DNA from 2 places in the Cellulosimicrobium sp. CpK407 genome. Region 2 is predicted to be linked to the other one. Evidence: riboswitches for the same ligand, from Rfam matches in the RefSeq annotation. Region 2 holds a riboswitch; the other holds the start of a gene.

What was found. Region 2 has a riboswitch for S-adenosylmethionine ahead of ABWU78_RS02340 (ABC transporter substrate-binding protein). Riboswitches for the same ligand answer to the same signal wherever they lie in the genome.
Region 1: linked by a shared signal. The riboswitch ahead of ABWU78_RS08315 (methylenetetrahydrofolate reductase) and the one ahead of ABWU78_RS02340 (ABC transporter substrate-binding protein) in region 2 are both predicted to bind S-adenosylmethionine.

The regions. Positions count from the first base shown of each region.
Region 1 is NZ_JBGNYC010000013.1:84,743-89,223, reverse strand. Features, by position in the region: gene ABWU78_RS08320 (hypothetical protein) at 234-977, opposite strand; SAM riboswitch class I at 1,374-1,476, shown strand; gene ABWU78_RS08315 (methylenetetrahydrofolate reductase) at 1,661-2,656, shown strand; gene metE (5-methyltetrahydropteroyltriglutamate--homocysteine S-methyltransferase) at 2,689-4,481, shown strand, end outside.
Region 2 is NZ_JBGNYC010000003.1:70,674-75,154, forward strand. Features, by position in the region: gene ABWU78_RS02330 (ABC transporter ATP-binding protein) at 1-310, opposite strand, end outside; gene ABWU78_RS02335 (FecCD family ABC transporter permease) at 307-1,419, opposite strand; gene ABWU78_RS02340 (ABC transporter substrate-binding protein) at 1,416-2,573, opposite strand; SAM riboswitch class IV at 2,647-2,772, opposite strand; gene ABWU78_RS02345 (LLM class flavin-dependent oxidoreductase) at 2,949-4,181, opposite strand; gene ABWU78_RS02350 (aldo/keto reductase) at 4,178-4,481, opposite strand, start outside.

The DNA.
Region 1 (4,481 bases), on a different contig from region 2:
TCTCTCGCCTCCGCCACCGCTCCATACCTCTGACAGACGTCGGTCGGCCGGAGTCACGACGGGTGATCCGTCATGCGCCCGGCACAAGGACGCAGGGCGACACGGTTACCGCGCGCCCTACGTCTGCCCCGATACAACCTCACGGACCGGCGAAGTCAGGAGGTACGGAGGGTGATCCTGAGGGTGACCACAGGACGGAGCGACGGCCCGACCTCACGGGAACCGGCTCCCGCTCAGCCCTCGCGGAGGCGCACGAGGCGGCGCCCGGCAACGAGCAGGACACCGGCCAGGAGCAGCGCACCGGACGCCGCCGCGACCGGCACCGTCTCAAGCCCCGTCGCCGCCAGCTCTCCCTTCTCCGCGGGCTGCGCCGCACCAGGTATGGCGTCCGTGGTCGGCTCGGCCACGACCATGTCGACGGGCTGCGACGGCACGACAGGCTCCGCCGGATCGCTCGGGTCCGCCGGGTGCGTGGGCTCGGCCGGACCTGTCGGTTCGGCCGGGTCTGTCGGCTCGGCCGGGTCTGTCGGCTCGGCCGGGTCTGACGGCTCGACCGGATCCGACGGCTCAACCGGGTCTGACGGCTCAACCGGGTCCGACGGCACGCTCGAGCAGACGGGATCCTGGCCGCCTTCACCGAAGTGCTCGTCGTAGTGGGCGACCTGGACCCACGTGATGCAGTAGTCGTCCGAGTGGACGAGCGCCGACCACGGGAGGAAGCTCGAGCCGACGAACCGGCCCGACGGCTGGTCGTTGAGCGTCTCGAAGTGGATGCCGACCGACCGCTCGGCGCCCTCGACCGTGTAGCGGACGTTCACGTGGCCACCGTCCGGGAACGCGTCACCCGCGGGGAGATAGAGCCCTTCCGGGGCCACGCGGTAGGGCGTGGGCGAGTCGGACCCGCCAGCGAGCGCGGGTGCCGCGGACAGGCTGAGGATGAGGGCAGCGCCGAGCATTGCCCCCGATGCGATACGCATGGGACAGTGAGGTCCTTCCTTGAGAGGGAGAGATCTGCCCGGTTCGTACTCCGCCAAGAGGGGCCGGGCAGATCGCATGTCAGAGCGGGTCGACCACGCCTTTCGACGGTAGACCTGAACGACCGTTCAGTTGAGCGCTCCTGAGAGCCACGGCGCGCATCGTCGCAGGCGAGAGCATGCTTGGCGGCCCCACCCGTGATACCACTCACAGCATCCTTCACCCGCGGTCACCCCCGGGGTCACCCTGTTGCGATCGCACTCACACCGTGTTCTCGCCGTCCAGGGACGCGGACACCGGCCCACGTCCCCGAACGTCACGGCACCCCCGGGCAACGCCATCCCGTCTCACGTGACGGGCACCCTCGACCGTATGCCGGATGGCCCGTAGGATCGTGGCAACCATCCAGAGCGGTCGAGAGTCCTGGCTCGACGACACCGCAGCAACCCGCCGACGGAAGCCTCCCGAGGACAAAGGTGCTAACGCCAGGGTCGATGGAGTGACGCATGACCTCAGAGGCATCCTTCGCGCACCGTCCGGGCACGTGCCCGACGGCGGTCGCGCCCTTCCGTGTCCCGGCGCCGCGTGCCGTGGCGCGCCCCGGCGAGGCGACGTCGTGAGCGTCGCGGACGCCGTCGGGCAGGCGCACGGCGGGGCGGCACGTCCCACGGTCTCGTTCGAGCTCATGCCCCCGCGGCGCCCGGACGCGGCGCCCAAGTTCTGGGAGACGGCACGCCGTCTCGTCGCGACGCACCCCGACTTCGTGTCCGTGACGTACGGCGCGGCGGGCACCGACCGCGCGACGGCTCGCCAGGTCGTCGGCCGCCTGCTCCAGGGCACGCCCGTGCTGCCGATCGCGCACCTCACGTGCGTCGGGGCGTCGCGCGAGGACGTCGAGGAGGTCATCTCCGACTTCCTCGACGAGGGCGTGCGGAGCTTCCTCGCGCTGCGGGGCGACCCGCCGCGCGACCAGCCTGACTGGCAGCCCGCGCCCGACGGCGTCCGGTCGTCGACCGAGCTCGTCGCGCTCCTGCGCGAGGTCGAGGCGTCGCGGTGCGCGGCCGACCCGGCCGCGGCGCTGCGCGGCGCGGCCCGGCCGCTGACGATCGCCGTCGCGACGTTCTGCGACGGCAACCCCGCCGCCGGCACGACGCGCACGCAGGAGGTGCGCCGCCTGTTCCAGAAGCAGCAGGCCGGCGCGAGCTTCGCGATCACGCAGCTCTTCTACGACGCGTCGTCGTACACCGACTTCGTCGCCGAGGCCCGCGCGGCCGGCGTGACGATCCCCATCCTCGCCGGGCTGTTGCCCACGACGGAGCCTGCACGGCTCCGCCGCGTCGAGGAGCTCACGGGCGTGCGCGCGCCCCAGCACCTGCTGGACGCGCTCGACGCCCTGCCCGACCCGGAGGCGCAGCACGCCTACGGGATCGCGTACTCGGTCGACCTCGCGCAGCGCGTCCTCGACGCGGGCGCGCCCGGTCTGCACGTGTACACGTTCAACAAGCACCGCGCCGCTCTTGACCTGCTCGAGGGTGTCCACCTCGGCGGCGGGTCGCGCGGGACCGGGGGCAGCGCCAGCGCTGCCGCCGCCCCGCTCGTCCCGGACCTGGCCAGCGGGCCGTGGGTCACCGGCACCTCCCTGCCCCCGACGAGCGCCGCCACGCACGGCACGCCCGTCTGACCGGTCCTCCGGACCAGCAAGAGGTTTCGATCATGGCCACTTCCGTACCCTCCCCTACCCAGATTCAGGCCGGATTCCCCGCCGGCACCGTGCTCGGCTACCCCCGCATCGGGCGCCGCCGCGAGCTCAAGAAGGCCGTCGAGGCCTTCTGGGCCGGCAAGACGTCGGCCGACGAGCTCGAGGCCACGGCCCGCGAGCTGCGCCTCGCGACCGTGCGCCGGCTCGTCGAGCTCGGCCTCGGCGCCGACGACGCGTCCGTCCCCGGGTCGTTCTCCTACTACGACCAGGTGCTCGACGTCGCCGCCTCGCTCGGGGCGATCCCGTCGCGGTTCGCGTCGCTCACCGACGACGCGGGCCGCCTTGACCTCGCGGGCTACTTCACCGTGGCGCGCGGCCAGGGCGACGACGCCCCGCTCGAGATGACCAAGTGGTTCGACACGAACTACCACTACCTCGTGCCCGAGATCGGCCCGGACACCGCGATCCGGTTCGTGGACGACCGCATCGTGCGCGAGTTCGTCGAGGCCAAGGAGGCGGGCGTCGTGACGCGACCCGTCGTCGTCGGGCCGGTGACGTTCCTCGCGCTGTCCAAGGCCGCCGACGACGCTGCGTCGTCGGCCGCAGGCTTCCGCCCGCTCGACCGCCTCGACGACGTCGTCGCCGCCTACGCCGACCTGCTGCGCGCGCTCGCCGCCGCGGGCGCACCGTGGGTCCAGCTCGACGAGCCGATCCTCGTCACCGACTCGGTCGACGTGCCGTTCACGGAGCTCGCGGCAGCGGTGGAGTCGGCCTACCGCACCCTCGCGACGGACCTCCGCCCCGTGCCGAACCCGGGGTCGCTCCCCACGGAGTCCTCCGGCTCGGGAGAGATCCCGGGCTCGGCGCAGGGGGCGCGGCCCGCGATCCTCGTCGCCGCGCCGTTCGGGGGGCTGCAGGCCGGTGCCGAGGACGACGGCGGCGACGCGCGGGACGGGCTCGCGCTCCTCGCGGGCACCGACGTGGAGGCGATCGCGATCGACCTCGTCAAGGGCGCCGTCCCGACGGCGGCCGACGGCGGCGTCCCCGGCCTCGCCGGGAAGACGCTCGTCGCGGGCGTGATCGACGGGCACAACGTGTGGCGCGCGGACCTCGCGGCGAAGCTCGACGTCGTCGACGCGCTCCAGACGCTGGGCGCCGGTGCGGTCGCCGTCGGGACGTCGACGTCGCTGCTGCACGTGCCGCACGACGTGGAGGACGAGGTGTTCGCCGAGGCGGGGACCGCGTCGGGCACCACGCTCGACCCGCGCCTGCGCGACTGGCTCGCGTTCGCGGACCAGAAGGTCGGCGAGGTCGCGACGCTCGCCCGCGCGCTCACGGAGGGTCGCGACGCCGTCGCCGCCGAGATCGAGGCGTCCCGCGCGGCGGTGGCCTCGCGAGCCGCGGCGAGCGGCGTCGTCGTGCCCGCGGTGCGCGAGCGCGCCGCCGCGCTGACGGACTCGGACTTCGCGCGCGGTGACTACGCCGAGCGCGCGGCCGCGCAGCAGGAGCGTCTGAACCTGCCGCCGCTGCCGACGACCACGATCGGCTCGTTCCCGCAGACGCCGGAGATCCGCCGCGCCCGCGCGCTGTGGACGAAGGGCGAGCTCTCGGACGCGGACTACACGGCCGCGATGCGCGAGGAGATCGCGCGCGTGGTCGCGCTCCAGGAGGAGCTGGGCCTCGACGTCCTCGTGCACGGCGAGCCCGAGCGCAACGACATGGTGCAGTACTTCGCGGAGCACCTCGACGGGTTCGCCGTCACGGCGAACGGCTGGGTCCAGTCGTACGGGTCGCGGTGCGTCCGCCC
Region 2 (4,481 bases):
GCGGCGTCCGGCCGAGCAGGACCGCCTCGCGCACCGAGAGCGAGAACGAGAGCTCGATGGACTGGGGGACGTACGCGACGACGCGCGCGAGGTCCCGCCGCGACAGCGCCGCCAGATCGGCGCCGTCCCACGTGATCCGCCCGCCCGACGGCCGGACGATCCGGCTGACCGACTTGATGAGCGTCGACTTGCCCGAGCCGTTCGGGCCGAGCAGACCGAGGACGCTGCCCCGGGCGACCGACAGGTCCAGGCCGCTGAGCACCTGTCGTCGCCCGTAGCCGACGTCCAGGCCGGTGATCTGGAGGCTCATCCGAACGACCTCTTCCGCGCGAGGATCAGGTAGAGGAACACGGGAGCACCGACGAGAGCGTCGACGATGCCCACCGGCACGAGGGCCGGCGCGAGGACGATCCGGCCCACGGCGTCGGCCACGACGAGCAGGAGTCCCCCGACGAGCGCCGAGAACGGCAGGAGGAACCGGTGGTCCGCGCCGATCACGAGACGCGCGATGTGCGGCCCGACGAGACCGACGAAGCCGATGATGCCCGTGAAGCTGATCGTCACCGAGGTGATGAGCACGGCGACGAAGATCAGCTCGATCCGCACCCGGCTGACGGGGACACCGAGGCTCCGAGCGGCGTCGTCGCCGGCGAAGGCGATCGCGTTGACCGCGGAGCTGCGCCACTGCACGTACGGGACGGCGACGACCAGCAGGACCGCGAGCGTCACGACCTGGTACCAGACCGCCCCGTTCACCGTTCCCCAGGTCCAGCGCACGATCGCCGCCAGCGTCTCCTCGTTCGCGATGTACTGGAGCCCGGCGGTGAGCGCGGTGAAGAGCTGGGTGAGCGCGATGCCCAGGAGGATCAGGGTCGTGGGCTGCATCTTCTTCGTCGCCGCCAGACCCAGGACGATCGCCGCGCAGCCGAGCCCGGTCACGAGCGCACCGCCGACGAGCGCCGACGTCGTGGAGGCGCCCTGCCCCTGGACGAAGAGGAGCGCGAGCGCGGCGCCGAACGCGGCAGCAGGGGCGATGCCCAGCGTGAAAGGGCTGACGAGCGGGTTGCGCAGGAGACCCTGGAACAGGACGCCGGCGATCGCCAGCGCACCACCGCCGAGCAGGGCGAGGCCCGCACGGGGGACGCGCAGCTCCCACACGGTCGTGAACAGCCGCAGCTCCTGCGCGTCGGACGGCGCGACACCGGTCGCCTTCGCGACGAGGGCGTCGACGACGACCTGCGGGGTGATGCCGCCGGCACCGATCTGGAGGGTGAGGACCGTGACCACGAGGGTCACCGCCACCGCGCCTCCCAGCACGAGCAGCTTTCCCAGCCCGTGGCGACGACGTCCTCGGGCGAGGCCTCGCTCGATCTCCGCGATCTGCTCGATCTCCGCGTCGTCGAGTGCGGGCGCGCTCATCGGTGGTCACCCCACCGGTAGACGTACTCGTCCGCGGTGTGCTCGTAGGGCGTCTGCTGGAAGTCCTCCACCCAGCGACGGAAGAACTCCTCCGTGTCCACGTCCTCGAAGAGCTCGGGGTGCAGCCAGGTGGCGAGCCCCAGGGCGCCGATCTCCTTCGCGAGCGCGCTCGTCCAGAAGTTGTTCGCCACGAAGACGTCGCCGTTGCGCACCGCGGTCAGCTCGGACCAGCCGGGGCGGGCGACGAGCTCGTCGGCGAGAGTCGCGGCGGCGTCCTCGGGGAACGGCTCGTAGCCGGCGACGAGCCCGTCGATGCCGTGCCGCAGGACCAGGTCGGGATCCCGCTCGAGGACGTCGGCGGGGTCGACAGGAGTCGTGTGGACGGTGCCCCCGCGGTTGGGGTCGGAGGCGAAGTCGATGTCCCCGAAGACGTTGGTGCCTCCGGCGATCTCGATGATGTCGTGCCAGCCCGACCCGGGGACGCCCGTGACGTTCGCCTCGCCGTTCTCGAAGTAGACGCTCTTGCGCTGGTCGTCGGGGAGGTGAGCGGTCCGCTCGTCGAGGAGGTCGGCCACCTCGCGGTACAGCCCCGCGAACTCCGCGGCACGCTCCTCGGTGCCGAACACCGTGCCGAGCAGCTCGACGTTCTGCTCGAAGAGCCGCGGCTCCCACGCCGTCACGACGAGGACGGGGATGCCGAACGGCTCGAGCTTCTCGATCGCCTCCTCGTAAGGAGAGTTGCTGAGCGTGATGAAGAGCTCGGGCCCGGCGGCGATGATCTCGTCGTAGTTGAACTCGGCGGCTCGCGAGACGATGGTCTCGGTACCCGGCACGGACTCCCAGTAGGGAGCGTTGCCCGGGGTGTCCTCGACGCCCTCGGCGCTCACACCGACGACGCGGTCACCGGCCCCGACCCCGCGGACGAGCTCGATGTTGTACCAGTTGTAGCCGATGGCGACCGACTGGACCGGGACGGTGAGCTCCACCTCGCGCCCGAGCTCGTCCGTGACGGTGACGGTCTCCCGCTCTCCGCCCGACGCCGTGCTGTCAGGATCCGGTGGTTTCGCGTCCGCGGTCCCCGCGCACGCGGACAACGCGAGCGCGGCGAGCACGAGGCCCGCGGCAGCGAGAGATCGAAGCTTCGACGAAGCCATGGGGAGACGCTCCTTGTTTCTCGGTGCCCGGACGCGGGCGCTCTGAGGCGCACCGGGTCGCCGGGCGGAAGGTCGTACACGCTTGCCGTTCCGGCAGGACGTCTCCGTGCCGGTAGGCCAGGTCATCTCCCGGAGCACCCCGCCGTGACGAGGGGGTTGCTGACCAGCGAGCCGGGGCTTGGCGCTGGTGCTCTTGACCGTGCGAGATGTCTACCGAGGCCCGCCGACGGGTGGGAACGGTCCGCGCAGAAATCTCTCATCCCGAGACAATGTGTCTCAGGGATACGTCGCCGAGAGGGCGCGCGGCAGCGCCGCCCGTACGCGTCGTGCGGCGTGGGCGAGCGTCGGCCGCAGAGGCCTTCGGGCGAGCGCCCGTCAGAAGGGCACGGCGTGCGTGCGAGCCGTGCTCGCGCCGTGGCGGGCGGCGGGCGCCGTGAGCCCCCGCGCGTCGAGGAGCGGGCGGACGCCCTCCGCGAACCAGTACGCCTCCTCGAGGTGCGGGTAACCCGAGAGGACGAGCTCGTCGAACCCGGCCGCGCGGTACTCCTCGACCAGGTCGGCGACCTCTTCGTGGCTGCCGACGAGCGCCGTCCCGGCGCCGCCGCGCACGAGCCCCACGCCTGCCCACAGCCCGGGGTGGATCTCGAGGTCCCGCGCGCGCCGGGTGGCCGCGAGGTCACCGCCGCCGTGGAGCGCGACCATGCGCTGCTGCCCGACCGACCCGGACGAGCCCAGGAGCCGCTGGGCGCCCGCGATCTGCTCGGGCGTGAGGTCGTCGAGGAACCGCTGCGCGACGTCCCACGCGTCGGCCGACCGGTCGCGCGTGATGACGTGCAGGCGCACCCCGAAGCGGATCGTGCGTCCCTGCGCGACGGCGAGCTCGCGCACGCGCTCGATCTTCTCGCGCGCCTGCGCGGGCGGCTCGCCCCACGTGAGGTAGACGTCGGCCTGGGCCGCCGCGACGGGCAGCGCGGCCTCCGACGATCCGCCGAAGAAGATCTCGGGGCGCGGGTCCGGCGGCGCGGACGTCCGGGCGTCGGCGATCCGGTAGTGCGTGCCCTCGTACGAGAGCGGCGCCTCCTCCCACACGCCGCGCACGACCTCGAGGAACTCGCGCGTGCGGTCGTACCGCTCGTCGTGCTCGAGCCAGTCGCCGAACCTGCGCATCTCGTTCTCGTCGCCGCCCGTGACGACGTTGAGGAGCAGCCGTCCACCGGACAGGCGCTGGAAGGTCGCGGCCATCTGCGCCGCGAGCGTCGGCGAGACGAGGCCCGGGCGGAACGCGACGAGGAACTTCAGCCGCTCCGTGCTGCGGATCAGCGCGGACGTGACGAGCCACGCGTCCTCGCACCACGTCCCCGTCGGTGTGAGCACGCCCTCGTAGCCGAGGCGGTCGGCAGCGACCGCGACCTGCTCCAGGTAGTCGAGCGACGGCGCGCGGAACCCGGTCGCCCGGCCGGGCGTGTCCTTCGCGTGCGCGCCGTCGACGATCCCGCGTGCGTCGCCCGACGTCGGCAGGAACCAGTGCACGGCGAGCGGGCGGCGGGCGGCCGCCTCGTCGGGCGGGGACGCAGGTGTCGCGGGCTCGGCCGCTGCGTCGGCGCTCATCCCGCGAGCAGGTCCGGCTGCGGGTGGCGGACGCCCTGCACGGCCCCGCGCGGGATGGCCGCTCCGATCGCCGCGACGTCGTCCGGGGTGAGCTCGACCGAGGCGGCCGCGACGTTCTGCTCGAGGTACGCGAGGCGCTTGGTGCCGGGGATCGGGACGATGTCGTCACCTTGGGCGAGGAGCCACGCGAGCGCGAGCTGCGCCGTCGTGACGCCACGCTCGGCGGCGAGCTGCTCGAGCGAGCGGACCAGGCCGCGGTTGTGCTCGAACGCCTCGCCGGCGTAGCGCGCGTGGGAACGG